3 linked regions of the Methylomonas sp. 11b genome follow. The protein of the gene in region 1 interacts with the protein of each later gene in a pairwise test. Links are inferred from orthologs where the notes say so. Each region holds a gene or a part of one and is shown in the gene's direction. Other genes may lie near its edges.

Region 1 (8,791 bases):
TGATGTATGTCATCGCCACTAGCAAAAACAACATCAATTCGGCATATTCTTTTAAGTCATGTTCGAAAGCCTTGTGTAGCTCCTCACCTGACACACCGGCTTCCTGAGCCAGTATCGCTACATGCCCCCAAATCACAGCTGCGGCGAAAATGACTGGCTTAGATTTACGCAAATGCGTAAATTCTTCGGCCATCACGAAACCATAGGCCACCAAAAAGATCAGAACGGTGTAGATGCCCCGCTCGGTTCCGGTTAAGCCGAGGTTGTGAAACTCTTCAGCCATGGCGATTTCCGGCAAAAACAGCAAGCCGGCCAAAATTAACAGTAAGCGCAACAAGATAGCCCCCTTTATCCTCTATGTTTTAGTCATTATTGAAAGCGGAAAAAACTAACCGGGCATGTTATCACCATACAATATTCTTTGTCATTTAATCCCGGCCAGTATATTATTCAGATACCTAGCAAAATAGTATGTAAACCAAGCATCGCCTTTAAATGTATCAATATAACAAGCAAGATCAAACACTTATCGAGGAGCGCGTCAATGAGTTTCGCGGTCAAACCCAACGCTTTTTAAGCGGCGAACTCGGCCCCGACCAATTCAGAGCCTTACGCCTAATGAACGGCTTGTATGTGCAAACTCATGCGCCCATGCTTCGTGTCGCAGTACCTTACGGACTGCTCTCGTCCAAGCAATTACGCAAGCTGGCATCGGTAGCTCGCGACTATGACAAGGGCTATTGCCACTTCACAACCCGCCAAAACGTCCAATACAACTGGCCAGAGCTTAGCCGGGTACCCGACTTGCTTGCCGAACTGGCGACCGTGCAAATGCACGCCATTCAAACCAGCGGCAACTGCCTGAGAAACACAACCTCCGACCCCTTAGCCGGCATTTGCAAGGACGAAATCGAAGATCCGCGTCCGTATTGCGAGATCATCCGGCAATGGACGACACTGCATCCGGAATTTGCCTTTTTGCCGCGCAAATTCAAGATCGCAGTTAGCGGCGCCACGCATGATCGCGCAGCCGTGCAGTTCCACGACATTGGAGTGTATCTGGTAAAAAACGAAGCGGATGAAATCGGTTTTAGAATCCTAGCCGGCGGCGGCCTGGGCAGAACGCCCATCATTGGCCAAACCGTTAGACCCTTCCTGGAAAAACAACATCTGCTGTCGTATTTAGAAGCGATTTTAAGGGTCTACAACCTGTTCGGAAGACGAGACAACAAATATAAAGCCCGCATCAAAATCCTGGTCAAGGAAACCGGCCTGGAAAAATTTACCGCCATGGTCGAAAAGGAATGGCTGCGCATCAAAGATGAAATGCTGCTGAGCAATGAACGTATAGAAGAGATGAAAGCGCAGTTTGCACCACCGCCATACGATGCGTCGGCAAGCAACGATAACGCCTTCAACGCGCACTTAGCCGCTGACACAGCCTTTGCAAAATGGGTTAAATACAATACCGTCGAGCATAAAATCGTCGGCTACCGTGGCGTTTACGTTTCGCTAAAAGCCCCTGACTCGCCTCCGGGCGACATGACCGACAAGCAACTCGAAGCTGTAGCCGATTTAGCTGATAAATACAGCTTTGGCGAAATTAGAAGCACGCATAGACAAAACCTGGTCTTGGCTGATGTGAAACAAGCCTACCTGTTTACAGTATGGCAGCAACTAGACGCCATCAAATTGGCTACGCCTAATATCGGCACCGTCACCGACATGATTTGCTGCCCGGGCCTGGATTTTTGTTCCCTGGCCAATGCCGGCTCTATCGGTGTAGCGAAAGAACTCAACGAAGCATTGGATGATTTGGATTATATCCACGACATCGGCGACCTTAAAATCAACATGTCCGGCTGCATGAACGGCTGCGCCCATCAAAGTGTCGGCCATATCGGCATTCTCGGCGTCGATAAGCATGGCGAGGAGTGGTATCAAATCACCTTGGGCGGTTCTTCTGAAAACGAAGCGGCAATAGGCGAACGTTTAGGGCCATCGGTTCCCAAGGACCAAATCACTTCTACCATCACAACGATATTAGACGTTTACCTCAAGCAACGCCTTGAAGACGAAGCATTCTTAGAGACCGTCAAACGCGTTGGCCTGGAACCATTTAAAGAAAGAGTTTATGCAAATCATTAAAGATCGACAGTTGGTAGAAAACACCTGGACTTTTATTGCCGACGACAGTCCGCTGCCAGAAAATGGCGACATTACAGTCACATTAGCTCGTTGGCTGGCAGATAAAGAACAACTAATCAAACGTTCCAGCCAAACCGGCGTTCGACTCATCCCCAGCGATCAAATTGAACCGCTGACTGACGACCTGAGTAAAATTGGTGTAATAGAGCTTAATTTTCCGATATTCGGCGATGGCAGACTTTTTTCGCAAGCACGTTTGTTAAGGAGCCGCGACGGTTATCAAGGGGAAATTAGAGCCGTCGGCGATTACCTGCCTGACCAAGTATTTTATTTGGCGCGCGTGGGCGTGAATGCGTTTGAGTTTTCCGATCCCAACCATATCCAAGAGGCCCTGGCAGCCATGAACAATTTCTCGGTACGCTATCAGGCATCGACGAACTAAGCCAAAGTCGGAGAATTGCCTTAAGCACCTGACAAGAAGTACAAAAAACAGACAATAAAAAACCCGCTTGACGAATATAGCCAAGCGGGTTTTTATTTGCCTAATACATTTAGGTTACTTTCTCATAATACTGATACCTTTCAGCAGATTCAACGCTTCATGCAAAGGGTAGTCGCGAATTTCCGCTTCTGAGGATTCGTTAGTATCTCCGTCTTTTTCAGACTGATCTTTCGCATCATCTTTATCCTCTTCTTCGGATTTTTTCTCAGGCTTCGCGTTACCATTAGTCAAGTGGTGCGTCAGATCAGCTTCTTTAATCGACTCGATCTTGGCTTTTTCCAACGACTCCAACTTCACTCTTGCCAAAGTCACATCAGGCTCAATGCCCTGCGCCTGAATGGAGCGACCGGATGGCGTAAAGTACCGGGCTGTGGTCAACTTCACCGCCGCGCCATTACTGGTCGGCAGTATGGTTTGCACCGAACCCTTACCGAAAGACTTTTCGCCCATGATGATGGCTCGTTTGTGATCCTGCAACGCACCCGCAACAATTTCCGACGCGGAAGCCGAGCCGCCATTAATCAGCACCACAATCGGCGCACCGTTGATAATATCGTCAGGCGTGGCACTAAAACGCATTTCTGAGTTTTTGATTCTGCCCTCGGTATACACGATCAAACCGGACTCGATAAACGCATCACTGACATCGACAGCAGCATTCAATACACCGCCCGGGTTGTTACGCAAATCCAACACAATACCTTTCAACGGGCCTTCGTTTTCTTTTTTCAGTTCGTCGACCGCGTCCACCAAACCTTGCCCGGTACCGGATTGAAAACTACTGATTCTCAAGTAACCGTAATTTTTTTCCAGCAGTTTGTTTTTCACGCTTTTGACTTTGATGATGTCACGGGTCAACGTAAATTTCAGCGGCGCCTCTTCACCTTCGCGAACCACGGTCAACACGATATCGCTACCCGGCTCGCCGCGCATAATTTTTACCGCATCGGCCAGTGTCATACCCTTGACCGGCTTATCGTCCAGACGCACGATCAAATCGCCCGCCTTGATGCCGGCTCGCTGGGCAGGCGTATCGTCAATCGGAGAAACGACTTTAACAAAGCCGTTTTCCATGCCCACTTCAATTCCCAAACCGCCAAACTGCCCAGTAGTGCCTTCTTGCAACTCTTTGTATTCTTCGCTAGCCAGATAAGCCGAGTGCGGATCCAGACCGGACAACATACCGCGGATCGCATCTTCCAATAGCTTTTTGTCGGATACGGGCTCTACATAATCCTGCTTGATTCGCCCGAATATCTCGGTAAACGTCCGCAACTCATCGAAAGGCAAGGCCTGTAAATCATCCACCTTCGTCGAAACGGGCGATTCCTTTTCCGCCAGGACACTGCTGCACAAGCTCAGCGTCGCACCCAAAATAAAACCGACCAATAAAATCAAAATATTTCTGTTTTTTAGCATGTGTTTTAAAACTCCAACAACCTGTTCCTGTAAATGATTAACCCTTGGCCGGCTTACGGCACCATTGCTCGGGATCAATGGGCCGACCTTTTTTCCTGATGCCGAAGTACAACGCCGCATCCGCACGCCCACCGCTACGTCCAACCGAAGCCAGTGTCTCGCCGGCTCTAACATGCTCTCCCACGCTTTTATGCAAACTTTGATTGAATGCATACAAACTCATATACCCTTTACCATGATCGACAATGATCATCAAACCATAACCCCGCAACCAATCGGCGTAAACAACTCTCCCGGCATTAACCGCATGAATATCGGCACCTTCACGAGCGCTAATCACCACACCGTCCCAGGTTGTCTCGTAGCGGCGACTGCCGAAACGATCAGTTATCGCACCTTGCACCGGCCAAGGCAGCTTTCCTTGCAACTCGGCAAAAGATAGACCCACCGGCTCGCGAACCGGGTTGGCTTCGGATTTTTTAGGCGGTTCGGGTTGTTCGGCAGGCTTTTCGCGTTTCTCAAGCACGCGCTCCGGCTCAACCGCGGGCTCATGAGCTTCATTATCATCAGTTTTCTGTAATGATGCTACCAAGGCCTGCAATTTTTTCTCGTCATGCATCAACCCAGCCAGCTGAACACTTTTCGATGCATAGTCTTGCTGAATGTCGGCAAGCAATGTTTCTCGCTGTTTTTTCAGCGCCTGCATCGCCTCGGTTTCTTGCTGTTTCTTCTCGAGAGACACTTGCAACAGCTGAGTTTCCGTGTCTTTTTGTGCTTCCAACTGCCGCAAAACCTTGAAATCCTCAGCCATCGCCTGCAGCTTTTGTAAGCGGGCCTTACTAATGTAATCGTAGTAAACCAACATTCGGCTTGATACCGCCGGATTATGCTGATTGAGAATAACCTTCAAGCCTTCTTTATCGCCGCCCATCGCATAAACCGACTTGATCAGCCCCTCAAGCTCCTTCTCCTGGCTACGCATGTCTTTTTGGGTGGCAACGCTTTTATTACGCACTTCCTGCAATGCCTGCTCTTGCTGCCTGATTTCGGCTTTGATGCCGCGCAGACTATTTGCAAGCTCCCCGTATTGCCGCTCCAGTTTTTGCAACTGCTCTAACAATCGAGACTTTTCAGCTCCCAGGCTTTTCACGTCATAGCCAACTTGCTGAATTTGCGATTGCACCTCTGCCAAACTGCGGGCTTTTACGGAATCGCTCTTAGCGGGCAAAGCCCAGACAATCGCAACCCAAGTGAGCAAAAAATAGCTGCCGACACGCATCGACTAGGCAACCAACAATGACCGTCCAGTCATTTCCACGGGTAGCAACAGTAACAGTTTTGATTGGCGGGCCATTTGTTACAGACTCCAAACATTAAATGTGTAGGCGTTAATGAAGATAAAATTTGGCCTCATCAAAAAGCGAGTCCACCCGCGCAGCCCCGAGCTATTTTCCTAAGCCTCTAGCCGAGGGTATTGAACAATAAAGCCCACTCTGTTAGATTTGCTCACCTTTTATTGCGTTAGCGCAAGCAATTAAACCCACTTGCACCATAGCGACATTATACCAGCACAAGGATGTCGTCATAGTTCGAAAAGTACCATTGTTCGCTCACTGTTCTTAACCTTAGCCACGATCATCGTTAATAAATGGAAGACAAAAACGATACCATCCACTACGACGACAACGATATTAATCGGGCTGCGCGCTGTTTGAAAGCGATGTCTCATCCGTTGCGCCTAAAAATCCTGTGTGTGCTCGGTAATAATTCGATCAGCGTACAAGACATCGTTGAGCAAGTAGGTACGAGTCAAAGCAATATTTCCCAGCACCTGGCAATCCTGCGAGACAAAGGCATTCTCGATTACAAAAAAGAAGCCAATCGGGTTTACTACTTTATCGACGATGAGCGCGTAATACATCTGATTCAAATGATGCGCAGCGTTTTTTGCGGCACGTAAACAGCATTCCATAACCACTAAAATAAACCACCGCGATGGACCAATATATAGAATTTGCCACCAATCACTATTTGCTAGCATTCTCGCTGGTATGCGTTATTTTCTTACTAATCCAGGACTTGCTCGCGAACTCATTCAATAAGTACGAAAGCATTTCTCCACTGATAGCCGTAACCAAAATGAACAGCGACGATGTCGTTGTGCTCGACGTCCGGGAAACCAACGAATTCGTCAAAAGCCACATCGAAAATGCGATCAATATCCCCTTAGGCAAATTAGAAGAACAAATTGGCTCTTTGGAAAAGCATAAAAATCATCCCATGATCGTTACCTGCCAGACTGGCGCCCGCTCCGTAGCCGCTTGCAAAACGCTCACCAAAGCCGGATTTGATAATGTATTTAATATGACTGGGGGCATGCAATCCTGGGAAGACAACAAACTCCCCATCAAAGTCAGCAGTAAAAACTAAAGATTAATCAACCAAACCCAACAAATAATCATCATGGCCGAAATCAACACATCCAGCGAAAAGCAATTCGCGATTCAAAAGATTTATACCAAAGACATTTCTTTTGAGACCCCCAACGCTCCAAAGATATTCACCCAAAAATGGGAGCCCGCGCTGGATCTTAATCTCGGCACACACGTTCAACCCATCGAAAACTCGATGTACGAAGTATCCCTGACATTAACTGTCACCGTAAAAATAGCCGACAGCACTGCCTATTTAGTTGAAGTAAATCAATCTGGGATTTTTTCGATAGCCGGCTTCACCGAACAAGAAATGGGCCCAATGTTAGGCAGCTTTTGCCCCAACGTCTTGTTCCCGTATGCGAGAGAAGTAATTTCCGATCTTGTCAATAAAGGCGGCTTTCCTCAGTTAATCTTGGCGCCGGTCAATTTCGACGCATTGTATATGCAGCACCTGCAACAAGCACAAGCTGAACAGGAACCTGAAGCAAAAACGCTAAATTAAGCGGGATGCCACCATCAATCAGTATTCTTGGCGCCGGCTCATGGGGGACCGCTTTAGCGGTACAGGCAGCCAGAAATGGCTGCGATACCCTTTTGTGGGGCCATAATCCCAGACATATAGCCGCACTAAAGCAAACCGGCGAAAATAAACGGTATTTACCGGGCGTACATTTTCCAGAAAACCTGCAATTCACCGACAATCTTGAGGAAGCAGTGGCTTTCAGCTCGGTATTGCTTATTTCAGTCCCCAGCCACGCCTTTAGGGACTCATTGGCGCAAATCAAACCCATGCTCAGCGCAAGCTCGCGGATTGCCTGGGCCACCAAGGGTTTCGATTGCCAAGATGGCGCCTTGTTAAGCGAGGTAGCGGCACAAGTGCTGGGCGCGAATATCGAAAGCGCCGCACTCTCCGGCCCTACGTTTGCTCAAGAAGTAGCCGCCGACCTGCCAACCGCACTCACCATTGCCTCTACCTCAGAAAGCTTCGCCGCCCAACTCAGCGAACGATTGCACAACCAACGTTTTAGGATCTACACCAGCAACGATATAATTGGCGTTCAGGTAGGCGGAGCCTGCAAAAATGTTCTGGCAATCGCGGCGGGCATAGCCGACGGCCTTGGCTTTGGCGCCAATACCCGAGCCGCACTGATCACTCGCGGCCTAACCGAAATCATGCGCCTCGGCATCAAACTTGGCGGCCAAGCCGACACCTTCATGGGGCTAGCCGGACTCGGCGACCTGATTTTGACTTGTACCGACAATCAATCCAGAAACCGCCGCTTTGGCTTGGCATTAGGCCAAGGCAAAGACCAAAAATACGCTTTAAGCGAAATCAATCAGGAAGTCGAAGGCGTATCGGCCGCCCGAGAAGCGCACCGCCTATCGCAAAAATACGGCGTCGAAATGCCAATTACCGAACAAGTCTATAAGGTGTTATTCGAACATCTCCCGCCTAAACAAGCCGTCCAAAACCTGCTGACACGCGATCAAAAGCCGGAAAGTTTGTAAGCTTTGCCTTACTATTCAACGATATTGAGCCCAATGGCTCGATGGCCACTACCCAAACCCCAGTGACCACCAAACTTTTACCAAGCAAAGCCAGTCTCGCGCCAAGCGATTCAATCTGCTCACTACAACAAATCGCCTTCAAAAAAGTGAGAATTAGCACTTAATAACTGCAATCCACATCAAAAACCATCATTAACTTTTTGATAAAAATCATTTTTACCCAAAACCCTTACCCCTAGCACCCAACACACCTCAACCCTGCGTAAGTCCTTGTAGAAAAAGAAAGAATTTAATTTAAATGCCTCTTGACTAAGCCCCCTTTGAAAACTATAGTGGTGCAAAAGTGATGTAAAGTGGTTAGAAATGGATTTTTTTGGAATTTTGAGGTTCATCTTGTTTCGAGGCATAAGTTCAATCAGTTTGGATGCGAAAGGGCGCATTGCAATTCCTACCCGCTATCGGGAGGAGTTACAGGAATCCTGCGACCGCCAAATGGTTGTGACTGTTGCCGTTGACGACAAATGCGTCGGCGAGCCGGGCTGCCTATGGTTATACCCGTTACCGGAATGGGAAAAGCTCGAACAAACCATCAGCAAATTGCCGACTCTAAACAAAATGGCCGGCAAACTGCGGCGTTTTGTGATCGGTAACGCCTCGGAATGCGAAATGGACAGCCAAGGCCGCCTGCTGCTGCCGGAAACCCTCAGAGAGTTTGCCGGCATGGAAAAACATATCATGCTGGTTGGTCAGCTGAATAAGTTTGAAATCTGGAACGAAG
Region 2 (10,197 bases), 1.0 Mb from region 1 along the record:
AATGGGAACACCGCTTCTTTCACCGAGAAATACTCGGGAATACGCTCTTCGGTGATGCCCTGTTCTTTCAAGGATTTACCGACCATAACCCGCGCGGCGATTTTCGCCAGCGGATAACCGGTAGCCTTGGACACGAACGGTGCGGTACGCGAGGCGCGCGGATTGACTTCCAGCACGTAAATAGTTTCGCCTTGAATCGCAAACTGGGTGTTCATCAAACCGCGCACTCCCAGCGCTTCGGCCATTTTCGCCACTTGCGCACGCAATTGATCCTGCATATGCACGGGCAAATCATAAGGCGGCAAGGAACACGCCGAGTCGCCGGAATGCACGCCGGCTTGCTCGATATGCTCCATCAAGCCACCGATCAACACAGTTTCGCCGTCGTAAATCGCATCGACGTCCATTTCCACCGCATCGTCCAGAAAGCGATCCAGCAGCACCGGCGAATCGTTGGAAACGCTAACCGCTTCTTTCATATAGCGACGCAAGCCTTCCTCGTTGAACACGATCTCCATCGCCCGTCCACCCAACACATATGATGGACGTACGACCAACGGATAACCCAGCTCGCGAGCGGAATTAACGGCTTGCTCTACCGAACGCGCGGTGGCATTGGGCGGTTGCAACAGATTCAGACGCTCCAGCAATTTTTGGAAGCGTTCGCGGTCTTCGGCCAAGTCTATGGAATCGGGCGAAGTGCCGATAATCGGCGCACCAGCGGCCTCCAAGGCCCGGGCCAGTTTCAACGGTGTTTGTCCGCCGTATTGGACGATCACACCCTTCGGCTTTTCCAGTTCGATGATTTCCAGCACGTCTTCCAGCGTTAATGGCTCGAAATACAAACGGTCCGAAGTATCGAAGTCAGTAGAAACGGTTTCCGGATTACAGTTGACCATGATGGTTTCGTAACCGTCTTCACGTAACGCCAATGCGGCATGCACGCAGCAATAATCAAATTCAATACCCTGCCCAATCCGATTTGGACCGCCGCCGAGAATGACGATTTTTTCTTTATTGGACGGATTGGCTTCGCACTCCTGCTCATAAGTCGAATACAAATAAGCGGTATCAGAAGCGAATTCTGCCGCACAGGAGTCGATACGCTTGTATACCGGACGGATGCCTTTTTTATGTCTGGTATAGCGGACTTCCGATTCTTTGGTTTCCAACAATTTTGCCAAGCGTCTATCGGAAAACCCCTTACGCTTCAGTCGCAACAACTCACCCGGCTCCAATGTGGCCAGGGTTTTGGTAGACAAGGTTTTTTCTGTGACAACCAAATCCTCGACCTGCGCCAGGAACCATGGATCAATCTTACAAGCCTGATGAATATCTTCGAAACTCAAACCGCTGCGAAAGGCGTCAGCCAGATACCACAAGCGCTCAGGACCGGGATAACGCAACTCCCTGAGTATAATGTCTTCGCTGTTGGCATCGCTTAGATCGGCAATTTCATCCAAACCATCCACACCCACTTCCAAACCGCGCAAGGCTTTTTGCAAAGATTCCTGAAAAGTACGACCAATCGCCATCACTTCGCCGACCGACTTCATCTGCGTCGTCAGACGGTCATTGGCTTGCGGGAATTTTTCGAAGGCAAACCGCGGCACCTTGGTGACCACATAGTCAATAGACGGCTCGAACGACGCCGGTGTCGCACCGCCGGTGATTTCATTGCGCAGTTCATCCAACGTGTAGCCCACAGCCAATTTGGCCGCGACCTTGGCAATCGGAAACCCGGTGGCTTTGGAAGCCAATGCCGACGAGCGCGACACCCTGGGGTTCATCTCAATGACGATCAGCCGACCGGTATCGGGATTGATGGCAAACTGCACATTGGAACCGCCGGTATCGACGCCGATTTCCCGCAATACTGCCAACGAAGCGTTACGCAGAATTTGATATTCCTTATCGGTCAAAGTTTGCGCCGGCGCGACGGTGATCGAATCACCGGTATGCACGCCCATCGGATCGAAATTTTCGATCGAGCAGATGATGATGCAGTTGTCTTTTGAATCCCGCACCACTTCCATTTCGAACTCTTTCCAACCCAAAATGGATTCTTCGATCAACAATTCGCTGGTCGGGGACAGATACAGGCCACGCTCGCAAATTTCGATGAACTCTTCGCGGTTATAGGCGATACCGCCGCCGCTGCCGCCCATCGTAAAGGAAGGACGAACTACCGTGGGGTAACCGACTTCTTCTTGTGCAGCAAACGCTTCTTCCATGTTATGCGCGATTTTAGCTCTGGACACTTCCAGACCGATGCGTGCCATTGCTTCATTGAACAGCGCGCGATCCTCAGCCATATTGATGGCCTCCTTGGTCGCGCCTATCATTTCCACGCCATATTTTTCCAGTACGCCGTGCTTGTCCAGCGCCAGCGCGCAGTTCAACGCAGTCTGGCCGCCCATGGTCGGCAGCACCGCATCGGGGCGTTCTTTTTCGATGATTTTTTCGACGGTCTGCCAGTCGATAGGCTCAATGTAAATCGCATCGGCCATATCCGGGTCGGTCATGATCGTCGCCGGATTGGAGTTGACCAGAATCACCCGGTAACCCTCTTCTCGCAAGGCTTTGCAAGCTTGGGTGCCGGAATAGTCGAACTCGCAGGCCTGACCGATGACAATCGGTCCGGCGCCCAGTAATAAAATCGATTTTATGTCGGTTCTTTTTGGCATATCACTCTGTATAAAACTTAAGCGGAACGAGGCTGATTCATCAAATCGATGAAATCGTCGAACAAGGACTCGACATCGTGCGGACCAGGGCTGGCTTCCGGATGCCCTTGAAAGCTGAAGGCCGGCACGTCGGTGCGAGCGATGCCTTGCAAACTACCGTCGAACAGCGACACATAGGTTGCCTTTAGATTGGCCGGCAAAGAATCCGGGCTGGCGGCAAAGCCGTGGTTTTGGCTGCTGATCATCACCCGACCGGTTGCCAGTTCTTGCACCGGGTGGTTGGCGCCGTGATGGCCGAACTTCATTTTTTCGGTTTTTGCGCCGCTGGCTAAGGCCAATAACTGATGCCCCAAGCAAATGCCAAACACCGGTACTTTTTTATCCAAGATGGTTTTAATCGCTTCGATTGCATACGTGCATGGCTCCGGGTCCCCTGGGCCATTGGAGAGAAATACACCGTCGGGATTCATTGCCAAAACCGTTTCGGCTGGCGTAGTAGCCGGCACAACCGTCACCCTACAGCCGCGATTGACCAGCAAACGCAGGATATTGCGCTTAATGCCAAAATCGTAAGCCACGACATGTTTAGTCAGATTGGGCGCTTGAGTATGGCCTTCGCCGAGTTTCCAGACGTTTTCGGTCCATTCGTAGCTCGTGGCCGTCGTCACTTCCTTAGCCAGATCCATACCTTGCAGACCAGGAAAACCTTCGATCGCCTGTTTCGCGGCATCTAAATCAACGCTCTCGCCGGCCATGATGCAACCGCGCTGCGCGCCTTTATCCCGCAGCAAACGGGTTAACTTACGGGTATCGATGTCGGCAATCGCCACCACTTTGTGCTCGCGCAGATATTCCGGCAGGGTTTTAGCGTTACGCCAGCTGCTGGCCAGCAAAGGCAAGTCGCGTATCACCAGACCACTGGCAAACACTTTTGCCGATTCGTCGTCTTCAGCGTTGGTACCGACATTGCCTATATGCGGATAGGTCAATGTGACGATTTGCCGTGCGTATGACGGGTCGCTGAGTATTTCCTGATAGCCGGTCAGTGCCGTGTTAAAAACCACTTCTCCCACGGAACAGCCGTCGGCACCGATCGAAATGCCGTGAAACACTGTCCCGTCTTCTAGTACCAGTAATGCAGGTTTGTTCAAGATTGGCCACCTTAGATGTAGAAAACGGGATAAGTCTTGCGACTCATCCCGTTCCTGATAGATAAAAACTTGAGTGATTTTACGAAATTATGGCTGTTTGGTCATTAACAATTTTCTAACTTGGTGCGTCGCTAAGATTCTGATCGTTCACAAAGACACTGTATTTATTGCCAATTCCACCTTAGCCGGACTGCCCTGGTGCCAGCAGCCACTGCAACGGGCTATGCAGGGACAACAGGTTCATTCAGTGTTCGAATTTGCCGATTTCAGCTTTCAGTTTTTCTTGCTGTTCAGCCGTTAACAACATAAAAATCTCATGATCAAGCTTGGATTTTTCCAAAGCCATCTGCTGATGCATAGCGGTAGATTTCTCAAGCAAGGCTTTGGTCTTTCCCTCATCGTAATCGGCGGAAAAGCTCAAAGCGTGCAATTCGCCTCTCAATGCATGCTCTTCTTTAAAACGGGCCTGCCCGTCGCCGAATCGGGTCTTCATTAAATTTTTGATATCGGCTTCCTGCTTTTCGCTGAGATCAAGTTTCTTCAAATACCGCGGCAAATGTTGCTCGCCGTCCGCTTCGCCGAACATATGCATCGGCGGTTTGCCGCCGCCGTGGTGTTCGCCATGCGGTGGCTGAGCCATCGCGGTTAAGGGTAACAAGCCGAGTAACAATACTAATTTTTTCATAAAAAATGCCTCAAAAATGATGATAAACATAAGGACAAAACCTGTTCGATTTCGTCGTAGTCAGTATTTCAAATCAGAGGTTAAGTGCTGTTAGTGCCGTGTAAAATCAGGTAAACCCCGCTGGTTGTCGGCGGAAGCCGGGGCTATGATGATGAGCACACAGCCAACGAGCGACAATCATGCACAAAGTGTTAATTATCGATGACGACGTAGAACTGGCCGGATTGTTCCAGGAGTATCTGGCGCAGGAAGGTTTTGCGGTGGACGTCAGCAATACCGGCGCATCCGGACTGCAACATGCCCTATCCGGCGAATATCAACTGGTCATTTTGGACATCATGTTGCCGGATATCAAAGGCACCGAGATATTGACGCGCATCCGCCTGGAAAGCAGGGTTCCGGTACTGATGTTCACAGCCAAGGGCGATGACGTCGACCGCATCATTGGCCTGGAATCCGGTGCCGACGACTATGTCCCCAAGCCTTGCACGCCCAGAGAGCTGGTCGCAAGAATCCGCGCAATTTTGCGCCGAACCCAGCCCGCCGCCAATCTCTCGCCCGGACCGATTGTGGCCGGCCCGCTGAAACTGTGGCCGGAAAAACGCAAAGCTGCCTGGTTCGAACAAGACCTGGACCTAACCAGCACCGAGTTCAATTTGCTGGAAACTTTGGCCAGTCAGGTGGGCCGGGTCGTCAGCAAAAACGAGCTCTCCGAAAAAGCTCTGGGACGGCCACTGGCACGTTTCGATAGAAGCATCGATGTGCATATGAGCAGCATCCGCCAGAAACTCGGCAACCAGCCGGACGGCCGCTCTTACATTCAGACCGTGCGCGGCCAAGGCTACCAGATGATCAAGGAATAAGATGGGCAGATTGTTCTGGAAGTTTTTCTTTGCGTTCTGGCTGGCGTTGTTAACGGCGGGCATTGGTGTGGGTACCGCCGTTTGGCTCAGACACTCCGCGCAGCAAAACCTGTCGTCCAAGGCGGCCGATGTCGTCGATGTCAGACGCGCCTCGCTGGTCAAACTGGCCGCCAGCACGTTGCCGCATGGCGGCGTCAAGGGCTTGCACGACTTTATTCAGACCTTACAAAACACCCGTTTCCCACCGATATACGCAGTAGACGATACGGACCGGGAGTTGTTGGGCAGGCCGTTAGCGACAGAGGTATTGCAACAGGCCCGAGCCTTACATCGAAAAAATGCCTACCCGGATGCCATACAAATGATTTCGGCCGACAACGGTCACCGCTATTTGCTGTTCGTGCCCTTGCCAGAGCACGGCTTTGGCGACCTGTTCAGGCCGTCATTTCCGGGTCATCCCGGACTATCTCCCTTTGGCTTCGACGGCCCTATGCCTGGAGATCGGCCGCCCCCGCCGAGCGGTAACCCGGAGGAGCATAGCCCTCGCCCGCACCGCGAACCGCCCGCGCCGATTTTACCGATAATCTCCGGCTGTTTGGCCAGTCTGCTGTTCAGCGGACTGTTGGCCTGGTATTTCGCCAAACCCATTCGCAACCTGCGCGATGCGTTTAGCGCTGTGGCTCAAGGCCGGCTGAATACGCGAATCGGTAATGCAATGGGTAGACGGAGCGACGAATTGGCGGACCTGGGTCGCGACTTTGACCATATGGTGCAAAAAATCTGCTCGCTAATCAGTGCCCAGCAACATCTGCTGCACGATGTGTCTCACGAACTGCGCTCACCGTTGGCGCGGATTCAGGCGGCTATCGGTCTGGCCCAACAACAACCGGAAAAATTGCCGGCCACGCTGGAACGTATCGAACGTGAATCGCAACGTATCAGTGATTTGGTGGGCGAACTATTGATGCTATCGAAGCTGGAAGCGGGCGTCGCGCCGGAAAAAATCGACCGAATCAATCTCGCCGATCTGTTGGCCGATATTGTCGCCGACGTGCGTTTCGAGACGGGACCAAAGAGTATCGCTTTGAGCTATCACGGCAACATCGATGCGGTGGTCGAATGCCAAAGCGAACTATTGCATCGCGCTATCGAAAACGTGCTGCGTAATGCGGTGCAGCACTGTAAAGCCGAAGGCACGGTATTAATTGCCGCCGATTTCAGTAGCGATAATCATTGCTTAAGAATTCGGGTGGACGATGACGGCCCTGGGGTACCCGCTCAGGATTTGACGGCTATTTTTCAGCCGTTTTTCCGTAGCGGCCAAGCACAAAAGCCGCACAGCACCGGCCTGGGACTCACCATCGCGCATCGCGCCGTCGAAGCGCATGGCGGCAGCATCAGCGCCAGCAACCGGCCGCAAGGCGGTTTAAGCGTGCTGATTGAGATCCCGTTTCCAACCCGGCAAGCAAACCAGAGGTAAGTATGTTTAAATTCAAAAAGTGGATGACAGCCCCGCTGATCGCTTTACTGTCGGCATGGGCACTAAGCGCGAACGCCGACCCGTTTCACCATCACGGCGGTCGGCATTTCGGCGGCCATTTCCGTCCGGGTTTTGGCTTTTACTTTGGTGCGCCACTCTATCCCAGACCGTTTTACCCGGCTTATCCTTACTACCCGGCGTATCCGTATTACCCGCGGGAAATTATCACCGTACCAGTGCAACCCCCGGTCTATATTGAACGCGAGCGCAGTCAACCCCAGAACGGTCCCTTAGCCGAAGGCTACTGGTATTACTGTAACGATCCGGCCGGCTACTATCCTTACATAAAAGAGTGTGCGAATGGCTGGCAACAAGTCGAGCCCACGCCGCAAAATTAAAGGGAGACCGCAAACATGAACACTAAAAAGCAAATGGCGGGAATCTGCGCGGCACTGGCCTTCAGCGGCTGCGCCCATATGCCCTCCGGCCCCAGCGTAATGGCGCTGCCCGGCACTGGCCTATCGTTCGAACAATTCCGCCAGGACGATTATCAATGTCAGCAATACGCGGCCGGGCAAGTCGGCGCCACACCGAACCAGGCCAGCGCCGATAGCCAAATTGGCAGTGCAGCGGTCGGCACGGCAGTAGGCGCAGCAGCCGGCGCCGCAATTGGTGGGGGAGGCGGAGCGGCAATCGGCGCGGGCTCCGGTTTAGTAGCCGGGACTATCGTCGGCAGCGGCGAATCAAGACGCTCCGGCTATGCCACTCAACAAGGTTACGACAATGCTTATGTGCAATGCATGTATGCCAAGGGGCACAGAGTACCGGTATCCGGGCAGTTTTCTTACCAATCGCCAGCCCCCAGAACGGCGCAACCGAGCATTCCACCACCACCTCCCGGATCACCACCGCCGCCACCGTATCAGTAACGGTCAAGAAGAGCTTGCGGAGCTAGAAAGTCATCCGCAGGCCGGCTTCCAGGATATGGTCAGAAATATTGGCTTGCCCTAAGCGGGTTTCGTAACGCACGAATCCGGATCCGCCATTGGGTAATGTTGCACTAACCGAACCGCCGAGGTTGAGATAATCGCGGTCGGGTTCACCGGTCTGAATCGTAAAATTGCCCTGCCCTGGCTCGGCCTGCGCCAAACGCATGTGGATCAAACGATTGTCGTTAAGGTATTGATGCTCCCATTCCACGCGAGCTGCCGGCGTGAACACCCCCCATGGCGTGCTGAGCGCATAACTGATTTGGGTACCGAGATTACTGACGAAGGAATGATTGATCTGCTCGCCGGTGATGATGTCGAAGCCGTTGCCGCTTTGCTCCTGATATCGGGCGATGTTCATGCCCAAATACTCCAAACGCAGATAAGGGCCGATGGCCCATTCGTCCCAATTAAAGTCTTTGCCGCCGCTCAAGGCAAAACCGTATTGATTGCCGGTGGTTGTAGACGTGGATTGGCCGGCGAAGCCGGAATAAGCATATTGGCGATTGAAGGCATAGTCATTAGCGCCATAATTTCCCACCCAATCCAGATAAATATCCTCGGGCAAATAATAGCTACCGTAAATCGCACCCAGATAGGTATCGCTACTCATATTACCGGCTGAATCGGCGTACTGCGTAGAAGAGTGCGTGTAGTTAAACGCCGCGCCAACCACCAATTTATCGCTAAGCCGATAATCCGCTCCGCCCGTCACGGTGCGCGCTTGCGAATCGAAGCCGCGATCCCAGGCGTCACCTTGCAGATTGGCAAAATTAAACCGGGTTTGCAAAAACAGACCCAACGGCGAATCGCGGAACAACTCGTCATCGCCGGCTGCGCCGCCTAGCCCCTGAGCGCCCAAGGTATTGGCGGATAATTGGATACCGTTAAAGTTAACCGACAATGGCGCACTGCCGCCGCCAGCGCGTAAACTCGCCAACCGGGTGAGCGGACCATCCATGCGCGTCGCTCCCAATTTCACCGGCCCGGCCATCTGGCTCGGCACTTGATCGGGAGTCAAAGCGGCAACCGCACTGGTTTGCTCCTCCGGACTGAGCGCCTGTAGTTGCAAGCACCGGGTAGCCAAAATGCCGCTTGGAGTAGTGCAAGCCTCGTTTAGGGCTGGCGCAAAGGTCTGTTGATTAAAGGTTAATTCCGACGCGGTAGTAGTCTCTTCGGCAAAAGGCTGCAAGCTCCAGGGCGCCAATTGCCCCCTACCGCCACCAAAACTGCGTATCGCCCCCAAAAGATACTGATTTTCGGGCAAAGTCGGATCTACGTAGATATTGTAATCGCTGCTGATGTTGCTTAATTGGTTTACACCATCCGCCAATACCAGCCGGCTGGCATACAGCGCAGCACCGGGCGTGCTATTGCCATCGATTAACTGCAAGCCGTTGCCGCTCGCCACTGTCACCGACCCCCAGGCAAAATTATTGATCGCACCGCTGGTGGTTTGTCCTTGGTCGCTGCCCGTCAAGCTCATTGCGTGTTGCGTGGCGTTGGGTCCGCTGAAAACCAGATCGGCATTCGCGGTATTCCATAGCGTATTTTGCGTACTGGCATTATTGAAATCACCGGTCACAATGAAAACATCGCCGGCACCGCCCACCAAATAGCCGCTGGAACCTATCGAAAGATTGTTGAATTGATTGGTCGACGGATCGCTCTCATAGCGGCCGTTATTCGTAAAGTTGCCGGTAAAAGCCACCGAGGTGTTAACCGTTCGAAAAACACCGTCGTTACTGACATTGCCATCAAATCGATGCGGATTGGTACCGGAAATATCGACGCGTCCTTGAGCACTATTATAGAAATCGCCGGCCCCGGTAATGAGTCCGGTTTGCGTCAGATTAAATTGGCCGTTATTGCTGATGGTCCCAGCATTGTTAAGCACGCCGTGATTGTTGAAAGTACCCTGATTACTCAGTTGTCCGGCATTGCCGAAACTACCCTGATTAACCAGTTCGCCGACGTTTGTCAGCGTATTGCCGGTAACATTGTCAATGCTGCCGCTATTGACCATCTGTCCAGCATTCTCAAGTACGCCTTGATTGTTGATGGCGCCAAAGTTGGAGAAAACCCCTGAACTATGACTGAGCGTGGCACTGTTATTGATCAATGTGCCGTGGTTGCTGAAATTGCCGCCGGTGCTGTAATAGTAACCAGGCAGCGTGCTGAAGCTGTCGCTGGACGTAATGGGACTCAGCGCTAAGGGTGTAACAGTAACCTGGAACGGCGCGAAACCGGAAATGCCATTCTGATCTTTTCCGAACCCACCGGCAGTATTCGGTTGGTAAACATAATCCAGCGTTGCGCCAAGACCAATAAAGTAAGTGCCA
Region 3 (10,711 bases), 1.6 Mb from region 1 along the record:
TACTTTGCTGCAAGGTGGCGAGGGTTTGGCGGCGGTTCCGGAAAAACGCGATCAATTTAAAGCCGCGGTAGAGCAGACGCTGACTTATACCGAACGATTAAAGCCCTACGTTATTAACGTGTTACCGGGTCGTTGTTTGGACCCACAACGCTTGGGCGAATATCAAACGACTTTGCTGGAAAATCTGGCTTACGCCGCTTCAGCTTTTGCCGATTTGGGTATCAAAATCGTATTCGAAGCCGTCAATAGCTATGACATGCCTGGCTTTATTTTCGACACCAGTCAGAAGATGCTGGATGCGCTAAAGCAAATCGATCATCCGAACTTATTCATACAATACGACATTTATCACATGAGCCGAATGGGCGAAGATTGTGCCGGATTTTTACGTCAACATTTGGATAAGATCGGCCATATTCAGTTTGCCGATTGCCCAGGCCGCGCTCAGCCGGGCACCGGCGCCGTGGATTTCGATAGCCTGTTCAACATTATCGCGACGTCGGACTATCAAGGTTGGGTTGGGGCCGAGTACCGGCCGACCGCTGGCACCGTTGCCAGTTTGCCTTGGTTGAAAACCTACTCGATAAAATAATCGGGCGGTATAATCGCTTGGTCTTACTCACCTGTTGATTACTATGTCCAAACATAATTTCACGATACATCACGCCAGTTTGATCGTCTCCGATACCGAGCAATCGCTGCTTTTTTACCGCGATGTGTTGGGAATGGAGCAGACTGAGCGGCCGAATCTGCCGTTTCCCGGTGCCTGGTTGCAAATCGGCGCCCAGCAAATTCATTTGCTGGAATTGGATAATCCCGATCCAACAACCGGCAGGCCGGCGCATGGCGGTCGTGATCGGCATGTGGCGATGCATATCGATTCGGTTGATGCTTTGCGCGAAGATCTGGAGCGGACCGGTACGGCTTATACGGTGAGTATTTCCGGCCGCAAGGCGCTGTTTTGCCGCGACCGTGACGGCAATGCGCTGGAGTTTATTGAGCGGCCTTGATGCCCATGTTCGGACGGCTTTTTTATGGCGGACTACTGATAGGCAGCCTGGCGATGCTGCTGTTTGTGCTAGGGTTTGTCTGTTTGCAGTTTGGTTTGGCTTTGTTGATGGGTTTGTTTTATCTGTTAGCCAGTAAAGTGATGTTATTGGCTTTGGTTTTGTTGGCTTTGCTTGGTCTGATGATGTTATTTAAGGCGGTTTGCCGCGAACTGCGCGGGTATTTCAGCCGCGAATCGGCGGCGGTGCGGCAACTATTGTCTTTACAGGTTCGCCAGCAAGATCTGGCGCGGCGCAAGTCTGCCGAATGCCGACAATTAAGTTATTGGCACAGATTCAAGCGGCAACGCCTGCTGGTAGCCGATAACCGCAAACAGGCCTGGGCCTTATCTGTGGCAATTAGCCATGAATTGCAAGCGGTGCGGGCGCAACTGCCGGCCGCTCGATATAAAAATCTGCGTAAATCCTTGCGCACGTATCGTAAACAAGCCGATTCCGCGGCGATGCTGGCTTTACGCCAACAGCTCCATGTCGCCGATTAGTCGCTGGCTGGGTGACGCACTGGCGTTTTTGCGGCGCAGTCGCGACGACAATCTGCAATGGCATTTATCCAGGCACGAAGATGTCGCCGAACTGCGGCAAACCAAGGCGCTGGCGGAACAGGCTTTGGTGGCGCAACTGAAAAAACAGTCGCAGCAATTGGCTCATGAGTTGGCCGTCAACAAAGCCCGCAACAGCAACGAGCTGGCGATGGTGAAAACCCAATGTCAGCAAGATTTAAGAGACTATCAGCAATATCTGCAATCACTGGATAAGCTGAAGGAGTCTTTGCGCAGTAGTTATGCCCATCTACCGGAAGCAGTGGCGTTCACGATCCACCATCACGCCAAGCAGTTATTGAATCGAATGTGGGATGCCCAAGAGCCGCAGGAAAAAATGAAAATTGAAATGCAATTGTTGCAGTTCATGACAGCGGTACATGAAGACAGTCAGAGGTCTTTGCAAGGCGAGAGCAAAGACGGTTTGCCGCAGCGGGCACTGGCTTTTATCGATGCCGATTTGGCGGATTAGATCGGCTGGAAATAGCCTTCGATGTCTCTGACCATTTTCTTGTTCAGCGCAAACATCACTACGTGATCACCTTCCGCGAATACGGTGTCGTGATGCACCGGAATCACTTCCTTTTCGCGAATCAGCGCCCCTAATATCACGCCGTCCGGTAAGTTGACCTGATCTACCCGCAAGCCAACCACGGAGCTGGAATTCTTGCTGCGGTGAGCAATGGCTTCAATTGCTTCCGCACTCCCGCCACATACCGAGCTGACGCCGACCACGTCGCCTTTACGCACGTGTTTGAGGATGCCGCCCAAGGTTTCCAGTTTTGGTTGAATCGCCAGATCGATTTCGGTGCCGTCCAATAATTTCAGGTAGGAATTGTTGTTGATCAGGCAGATGGCTTTTTTGGCGCCGAGTTTTTTCGCCAGACCGGCGGCAATCAGGTTGATGCCGTCATTATTGGTAATCGCGCAGAACAAATCGATGTCTTCGATCATTTCTTCTTGCAGTAGCGATTCGTCGGTACAGTCGCCGTGTAGAATTAAGGTGTTACGCAAATCGTTGGAGATTTCCCGCGCTCGCTCAATGTCTTGCTCGATGACTTTGACGTGGTAGTTTTTTTCCAAGGCAATTGCCAGCCGCTTGCCGACGTGGCCGCCGCCGGCCAGCATAATGGTTTTGATCGGCGATTCCAGTTTATGCAGATCCACCAAGGTTTTACGGACCTTATCGCGGGGGCAGACAAAGAATACTTCGTCGCCGGTGGCGATCACCGCCTCGCCGTTTACCGCGATGGCTTTACCGTCGCGGAAAATCGCGGCGACCCGGATCATGCTGTCGGCCAGTTTTTCTTTCACGGCATGGATGCGTTTACCGGTCAGAAAGCCGGTCGGCACCACGCGAATCGAGAACAGCCTGACCAAGCCGTCGGCAAACTCCGACACATGCAGCGCGCCGGGGTATTTGATCAGATTATGAATGGATTCGGTGACCACCTGCTCAGGGCTGATGACAATATCAATACCGCCCGGCGCAAATAATTCCGGGTGGTTTAGAAAGTCGATGGCGCGCACCCGGGCGATGGTTTTGGGTTTGCTGTACAGGGTGTTAATCACCTGACAGGCCAGCATATTGGTCTCGTCGCGGTCGGTAACCGCAATCACCATGTCGGCGTCCTGAATACCGGCTTGTTCCAGCACGCTGGGATGGGCAGCGTTACCTTCGACGGTGGCTATATCCAGGCGGCCCTTCAATGCGGTGAGCAATTGGGCATTTTTATCGATAACGACAATATCGTTTTCTTCACTGGCCAATGCGCCGGCAACCGAAGAGCCGGTAACGCCGGCACCGAGAATCACTATTTTCATAAGTTTTTAAAGCCAGTAATGATGTCGAATGCTTGTCGCCACAAGGGCCGAAGCCGGCGAATTATACGCTGATCGATAGGCTTGTCCATGTTCCAGCGAGCGCGCAGACTTTGCTTTGATGGAAATCGCCCAATTGTGGAGTTAGGCTGCGGCTGCAAAGCAAAAATCGCGTTTTAAATGGCCGATAGCGGTATTTAAATAGCCGATTTACAAAAACCGGCTGGTCAATCGTCCTAGCTTGCCGGGCTTGTTTTCTGGTCACAGCTGCCCCATACCGTTTATAATCGCAAACTTTGGTTCACTCTCACTCTGGAAATATCATGCTGGGTAAGCTGGTTAAATTGGTAGTTGGCAGCCGCAACGACAGGCTGGTCAAGAAGAAACGCAAGTTAGTCAAGAAAGTCAACGCGCTGGCCGCCGAATACGAAAAATTATCCGATGCGGCGTTACAAGCCAAGACGCAGGAATTTCGCGACCGCCTGGCCCAAGGCGAAGACTTAGACAATTTACTCCCAGAAGCCTTTGCCGCCGTGCGGGAAGCCTCGACCCGCGTATTTGGCATGCGGCATTTCGACGTGCAGTTGATCGGCGGTATGGTCTTGCATAGCGGCAAGATAGCCGAGATGAAAACCGGTGAGGGTAAAACCCTGATGGCCACTCTGGCCGCCTATTTGAATGCCTTGCCGGGTAAAGGCGTACATGTCGTTACCGTCAATGATTACTTGGCCCGCCGCGACGCGGAATGGATGGGCAAACTATACGGTTTCCTGGGCTTGACCACCGGAGTCATCGTCAGCGATTTAACCCACGAGCAACGCCAGGTTGCCTATGCGGCGGATATTACTTACGGCACCAACAACGAATTTGGTTTCGATTATCTGCGTGACAACATGGCCTTCAGCCTGGAACAAAAAGTCCAGCGAGATCTGAATTTTGCCATCGTCGACGAGGTTGACTCGATTCTGATCGACGAAGCCAGAACGCCGTTGATCATCTCCGGCCAGGCGGAAGGCAGTACCGATATTTACCTGAAGACCAATCAAATCATTCCTTACCTGACCAAACAGGAAAAAGCCGACGATCCGGAGAAACAGGATCAAATGCCCGGTGATTATGCGGTGGACGAAAAGTCCCGGCAGATTCATTTAACCGAAGCCGGTTACGAACATGTGGAACGCTTGTTGGCGGAGCACGGCTTGATAGCCGACGGCTCGACCTTATACGAAGCCGCGAATATCCGCTTGATGCACTACCTGAATGCGTCTTTGCGGGCGCATGTGCTGTTCCAGAAGGATGTGGATTATGTGGTCAAGGATGGCCAAGTTATTATAGTCGACGAGTTTACCGGCCGAATGATGAGCGGTCGGCGCTGGTCCGAGGGTTTGCATCAAGCGATGGAAGCCAAGGAAAACGTGACCATTCAAAACGAAAACCAAACGCTGGCTTCGATTACCTTCCAGAATTATTTCCGGCTTTACAACAAGTTGTCGGGTATGACCGGTACTGCGGATACCGAAGCGTTTGAGTTGAACAAAATCTACGGTCTGGAAGTGGTGGTTATTCCTACCCACAGACCGATGATACGCAAAGACAAAGGCGATTTGGTTTATCTTTCGGCGCGGGAAAAATACAACGCCGTCATCGAAGATATCAAGGATTGCGTGCAGCGCGGCCAGCCGGTCTTGGTCGGTACGACGTCGATAGAAAACTCTGAATTGATTTCCCGGATGCTGCAACAACAAAACATCCGCCATGAAGTCTTGAATGCCAAACAGCACGAGCGCGAAGCGCACATTATCGAAAATGCCGGTATGCCGGGCGCTGTCACCATCGCTACCAATATGGCCGGTCGCGGTACCGACATCGTGCTGGGTGGTAATCTGAATGCCGAACTGGCAGCCTTGGGTCCGGATGCCAGCGAAGCCGATAAAGAGCGAGTACGCGCTGCTTGGCTGGAAAGACATGAAAAAGTGTTGGCTAGCGGTGGTCTGCATGTGATCGGTTCGGAACGCCACGAATCGCGGCGGATCGACAACCAATTGCGTGGCCGTTCCGGTCGGCAGGGCGACCCCGGCTCCACACGGTTTTATTTGTCTCTCGAAGACGACTTGATGAGGATTTTCGCGTCCGAACGGGTAGCCAGCTTGATGCAAAAACTGGGTATGGAAGAAGGTGAAGCTATCGAGCATCCTTGGGTGACGCGTTCCATCGAAAGCGCGCAACGCAAGGTGGAGAATCGTAACTTCGATATTCGCAAAGAAATTCTGGCTTACGACGACGTCGCCAACGATCAACGTAAGGTTATTTACGCGCAGCGCAATGAATTGATGGCTGCCGAAGACATCAACGACATTATCAACGCGATTCGTGCCGACGTACTGAACGACGTCATCACCGAATACATCCCGCCGAAAACCATGGAAGAGCAATGGGATGTGCGTGGTTTGGAAACGCATTTGCAGCAAGAGTTTAATCTGCAGATGCCGTTAATGGAAATGCTGGAGAGCGACCGTACACTGAACGAACCGAAATTGCGCCAGTTGATCATCGAAAAAGCCGAACAAGAAAGTCGTGCCCGTGAAGAGGCCGTAGGCGTGCAAGTGCTGCGGCATTTCGAGAAATCGGTCATGTTGCAAGTGCTGGATAATAGCTGGAAAGAACATTTGGCGGCGATGGACCAATTGCGCCAAGGTATTCATTTCAGAGGCTATGCGCAAAAAGATCCCAAGCAGGAGTACAAGCGCGAGTCGTTCCAAATGTTTACCGGCCTGTTGACGCATATCAAACAGGAAGTGGTAGGCATACTCGCCAAAGTGCAGGTGGCGCGTGAAGAGGATGTTCAAGCTATCGACGAACAACGCCAAGCACCGCTGGAAATGCATTACGAACACGCGGAAGCTCACTCCATTTTTGAAGAAGAGCCGGCGGCACAAGCAGCTCAGTCTGACTCAGACTCGGAGAGCGCGGAGCAGCCTTTTGTCAGACTCGGCAGCAAAGTGGGCCGTAACGACCCATGCCCTTGTGGTTCGGGTAAAAAGTACAAGCAATGCCACGGCAAATTGAACTAATGTTTAACCGCGACGCTTCAAACCGGGCGTCGCGGCTGCCCGACAATTCGATTTAGAGGGCCTTTCTGCATCGCTTTCAGCCTTGCACAATCAAGCGGCCCACGGCTTTTAATTTTCACTGTCCTCAAGGGTAAGCACTATGCCGCATAGAGTCTTTAATAAGAGTAATCCCGCCGCCGATATTACCAAGCTCCCCAAGTTGGGCATGGAAAAAAAGCATTTCATCGCCGATTTCAAACACTATTACAGTCATCGTCTCGGGCGCGATCAAAACTGCCGTTCTCCGCATTACGCCTACGAGGCCTTGTCCTTGGCGATCAGCGACCGTCTGGTCGAACGCTGGAAAAAAACCTACAACGTCTATCGGGACTCCGACTGTAAAAAAGCCTTCTATCTGTCGATGGAGTTTTTGATGGGGCGCTCGCTGAGCAACGCCATGTTGAATCTCGGGGTTGACGATATCGTGACGCAAGCACTTTACGATTTGGGTTTGGAAGCTGAGGAACTCATCGAAAGCGAACCGGATGCCGGTTTAGGTAACGGTGGTCTGGGACGCTTGGCCGCGTGTTTCATCGACAGTTGCGCCACCTTGCAATTGCCGGTCACCGGCTACGGTTTGCGTTACGAATACGGTATGTTTTCGCAACAAATCGTCAACGGCGAGCAAGTCGAAAAACCGGATCATTGGTTGCGGATGGGCAATGTTTGGGAAATCGAGCGTCCTGAGTACATGCACCGCATCAAGTTTGGCGGCCACACGCAAACGCACATCGACGAAAAAGGCAACAAGCGCACCAGCTGGCTGGATACCCATGACGTGATTGCCATGCCTTACGACACGCCGGTGCCAGGGTATAAAAACGGCACGGTCAATACCTTGCGCTTGTGGAAAGCCATCGCCACGGAAGAGTTCAATTTACAAGAGTTCAATGCTGGCGATTATGCCGAAGCGGTGGCCGAGAAAAACACCGCCGAAAATATTACGATGGTGTTGTATCCCAACGACGCGAACGAAAACGGCAAAGCCTTGCGCCTGCAACAACAATATCTGTTGGCGTCCGCCAGTTTGCAGGACGTCATCGCTAACTGGGTGGGTCGCCACGGTAATAATTTCAGTAAATTTGCCGAAAAAAACTGTTTTCAGCTCAACGATACCCATCCCAGCATCGCGGTGGCCGAGCTAATGCGCTTGCTGATGGATATTCACGGTCTGCCTTGGAAAGAAGCCTGGCACATCACTCGGCACACGATGGCCTACACCAATCATACCTTGTTGCCCGAGGCCTTGGAAAAATGGTCGGTCAATCTGATGCAGCATTTGCTGCCGCGCTTGATGGAAATTATTTTTGAAATCAACGCGCATTTCATGGCGGAAGTGTCCGCGCGTTGGCCAGGCGACAATCCACGTATGGCGCGGATGTCCATCATCGAAGAAGGTCATCAAAAACAGGTGCGGATGGCATTTTTGGCCATCGTCGGTAGTTTTTCGGTCAACGGTGTCGCCGAATTGCATTCCAAGTTGTTGCAGGAGGGCTTGTTTAAAGACTTTTTCGAGCTCTGGCCGCAAAAATTTAATAACAAAACTAACGGTGTGACCCCCAGACGCTGGCTGGCCGGTTGTAATCCGGAATTGGCCGAGTTTATCACCGCAACTATTGGTGATGGCTGGATTACCGACCTTTCTCAGCTGTCCAAATTAGCGCCTTACGCCGAAGACGCCGCGTTCAGGCAAAAATGGTACGACTTAAATCGGGCCAGCAAACAGCGTCTTGTTGATTACAAAAAAGAAGAACACGACATTGAGATCAATGTCGATGCCTTGTTCGATGTGCAGGTTAAACGCATCCATGAATACAAACGGCAAATTTTGAATGTGCTGCATGTGATTCATCTTTATGATCGGATAAAACGCGGCGATACGCAAAACTGGGTGGATCGTTGCGTCTTGATCGGCGGCAAGGCCGCGCCCGGCTATGTGATGGCGAAAAAAATCATCAAGCTGATAAACAATGTCGGCAATGTCATTAATGAAGATCCGGAAGTAGGCAACAAGCTGAGATTGGTGTTTATGCCCAATTACTGCGTGTCGGCGATGGAGAAAATCTGTCCGGGCGCGGATTTGTCGGAACAAATTTCGACTGCCGGTAAGGAAGCGTCCGGTACCGGTAACATGAAATTTATGATGAACGGCGCGCTGACCATCGGTACGTTGGACGGTGCCAACATCGAAATTCGTGAAGAGGTCGGTGCCGACAATTTCTTCCTGTTCGGCTTGACCGAAACCGAAGTGGAGGCGCTCCGGCCGCATTACGATCCGCAATGGTTCATCAATCAGGACAGCGATTTGCAAGGCGTGATGCGCTTGCTGGAATGCGGACATTTCAATCAGTTCGAGCCGGGCATTTTCGACGACATCATTGCCTCGATTAAAAGTCCGCACGATCCGTGGATGACTATCGCTGATTTCCGCAGTTATCTGGAAGCGCAAAAGCGCGTCGAGCAAACTTGGCGTGATCAAGAGCGCTGGACCAAAATGAGTATTCTGAATACAGCGGCCAGCGGTAAGTTTTCCACCGATAGAACGATTAGCGAATACAACCGCGAGATTTGGAAACTGTCGCCGGTGGACGTGGAAAAATACTAAAGCAATGCTGGATATTGTCTTGTTCGAGCCGGAAATACCGGCCAATACCGGCAATATCATCCGTTTATGCGCTAATACCGGTGCGCATCTGCATTTAATCCAGCCTCTGGGGTTTGACTTGGACGACAAACGTCTGCGTCGCGCCGGGCTGGATTATCATGAATGGGTGAACATCCGCCAGTACGGTTCCTTGCACGATTACGTCGAAAAAGCCAAGCCGCAGCGTTTATTTGCATTAACCACCAAAGGTCACACCGGTTACAGTGAGGTACGATATAAAGCTGGAGATGCCTTGTTATTCGGTCCGGAAACCCGCGGCTTACCAACCGCCTTTCTGAATCAACATCCGGCCGCGTTGCAGCTGTATTTGCCGATGCGTAAGGAAAGCCGCAGTCTTAATCTATCCAATACCGTTGCCATAGTGCTGTACGAAGCCTGGAAGCAATTGAATTTTGTGGATGCGGCTCGTTGACTTAGTGACGGTTCAGCGGGTTGGTTTTCAGCGCCCGCAGCAACGTTTAAATTTCTTGCCGCTGCCGCACGCACAAGGCGCATTCCGGCCGGTGTCCGTGCTTATCGCGACTTTGCCCGCGGCTTTGATGACGCCGTCCAGATAGAGCCAGCGCGAATCCGTCTTAACGAAACGACTGATTTCGTGCATGAAATAGTCTTCGCCGTCCTGTCGGTAAAAAGCCTTAAACTCGACCATGCCTTTGCTGTCGTGCGTACCGCCTTTCTTAGTGTCGACTATAACGAGTTTTTGCCACTGCGCGGTTTCCTTGGAAAAATCGATTGCTGCGGGGCGTTTGCTTGTTTCCCAAGTATTTAATAAATAGTCCACGTTGCGTTGGGCATAAGCGCTGAAACGCGAGCGCATCAAGGCTTCTGCCGTTGGCGGGAAGTGTTCGCAGCTGTGATAGCGGCCGCAGCACTCCAGATAATGCAGGCCGGAGCCGCATAAACAAGTTTCGGTGTTGTCGGTGATTGTCGTCATAGCAGCTGATTTTACCGAAGTAGATAAGCCAAAAGCCAATCTTCGCCGCTATCATGACGGATCACGTCTGCTGAGTGACCGGGCCAATACATCATAGGTTGCCGGGCTTGCTATGATAAATCTCAATACTTTGACGCTTTACGATGAGCGCATTTTCAGGAGGCTGCATTGAAAGTCGCATTAAATACACAGATTTTTCTCGGTGCCGTGTTTGGCGTCCTGCTGGGATTAGGGTTCGCCAAGCTTGGACCGGAAGCAGCCCTTACAAAACAGGGTATCTACGTTTGCGGTCTCTTCAGTAACTTATTCATGGACTTGCTGAAAATGGTATTGGTGCCTTTGGTATTTACCTCTATAGCGGTCGGTGTCGCCAATTTGCGCATGCACAGCCAACTGCACCGGGTTTGGATGTCTACGCTGGGATTTTTCGCAGTGTCCATGGTCTTGGCCATTTTGTTGGGCTTGGGCGCGGCCAATTGGTTCGAGCCGGGTAAGGGCCTGAATCTGGACCTGTTTCAGAATGCCGGCCAGGGTTTTGCCGCCAAGCAGATGACGTTTGCCGAATTCATCGCCAG

The links.
Region 2: the proteins of secB (region 1) and METH11B_RS0121675 interact in binary tests that used the Escherichia coli proteins (3 or more experiments, as listed by UniProt). The link is inferred for Methylomonas sp. 11b from one-to-one orthologs.
Region 3: the proteins of secB (region 1) and secA interact in binary tests that used the Escherichia coli proteins (3 or more experiments, as listed by UniProt). The link is inferred for Methylomonas sp. 11b from one-to-one orthologs.

The regions. Positions count from the first base shown.
Region 1 is NZ_KI911557.1:3,457,549-3,466,339, reverse strand. The notes cover bases 5,564-8,269. They hold secB (protein-export chaperone SecB), read left to right. Parts: upstream 5,564-6,532; coding sequence 6,533-7,006; downstream 7,007-8,269. Other genes in these bases: gpsA (NAD(P)H-dependent glycerol-3-phosphate dehydrogenase), read left to right, coding at 7,012-8,013; METH11B_RS0116620 (rhodanese-like domain-containing protein), read left to right, coding at 6,209-6,499; METH11B_RS0116625 (ArsR/SmtB family transcription factor), read left to right, coding at 5,718-6,029. Also shown: sodium:proton antiporter NhaD, read right to left, coding at 1-283; METH11B_RS0116645 (nitrite/sulfite reductase), read left to right, coding at 496-2,148; METH11B_RS0116640 (DUF934 domain-containing protein), read left to right, coding at 2,135-2,590; METH11B_RS0116635 (S41 family peptidase), read right to left, coding at 2,705-4,069; METH11B_RS0116630 (murein hydrolase activator EnvC family protein), read right to left, coding at 4,107-5,348; division/cell wall cluster transcriptional repressor MraZ, read left to right, coding at 8,407-8,791. UniProt on the Escherichia coli protein: One of the proteins required for the normal export of some preproteins out of the cell cytoplasm. It is a molecular chaperone that binds to a subset of precursor proteins, maintaining them in a translocation-competent state.
Region 2 is NZ_KI911557.1:4,487,811-4,498,007, reverse strand. The notes cover bases 3,800-6,544. They hold METH11B_RS0121675 (response regulator transcription factor), read left to right. Parts: upstream 3,800-4,702; coding sequence 4,703-5,386; downstream 5,387-6,544. Other genes in these bases: METH11B_RS0121670 (ATP-binding protein), read left to right, coding at 5,388-6,544; METH11B_RS0121680 (Spy/CpxP family protein refolding chaperone), read right to left, coding at 4,083-4,523; carA (glutamine-hydrolyzing carbamoyl-phosphate synthase small subunit), read right to left, coding at 3,800-3,838. In the rest of the region: carB (carbamoyl-phosphate synthase large subunit), read right to left, coding at 1-2,687; more of carA, read right to left, coding at 2,705-3,799; more of METH11B_RS0121670, read left to right, coding at 6,545-6,866; METH11B_RS0121665 (hypothetical protein), read left to right, coding at 6,869-7,264; METH11B_RS0121660 (glycine zipper family protein), read left to right, coding at 7,280-7,795; METH11B_RS0121655 (autotransporter family protein), read right to left, coding at 7,818-10,197. UniProt on the Escherichia coli protein: Response regulator member of the two-component regulatory system CpxA/CpxR which responds to envelope stress response by activating expression of downstream genes including cpxP, degP, dsbA and ppiA.
Region 3 is NZ_KI911557.1:5,099,375-5,110,085, forward strand. Bases 3,440-6,698 are described here. They hold secA (preprotein translocase subunit SecA), read left to right. Parts: upstream 3,440-3,750; coding sequence 3,751-6,498; downstream 6,499-6,698. Other genes in these bases: METH11B_RS0124455 (glycogen/starch/alpha-glucan phosphorylase), read left to right, coding at 6,638-6,698. Outside these bases: METH11B_RS0124425 (hydroxypyruvate isomerase family protein), read left to right, coding at 1-592; METH11B_RS0124430 (VOC family protein), read left to right, coding at 636-1,010; METH11B_RS0124435 (hypothetical protein), read left to right, coding at 1,010-1,549; METH11B_RS0124440 (hypothetical protein), read left to right, coding at 1,536-2,078; Trk system potassium transporter TrkA, read right to left, coding at 2,075-3,430; more of METH11B_RS0124455, read left to right, coding at 6,699-9,142; tRNA (uridine(34)/cytosine(34)/5-carboxymethylaminomethyluridine(34)-2'-O)-methyltransferase TrmL, read left to right, coding at 9,147-9,614; METH11B_RS0124465 (YchJ family protein), read right to left, coding at 9,642-10,136; METH11B_RS0124470 (dicarboxylate/amino acid:cation symporter), read left to right, coding at 10,305-10,711. UniProt on the Escherichia coli protein: Required for protein export, interacts with the SecYEG preprotein conducting channel.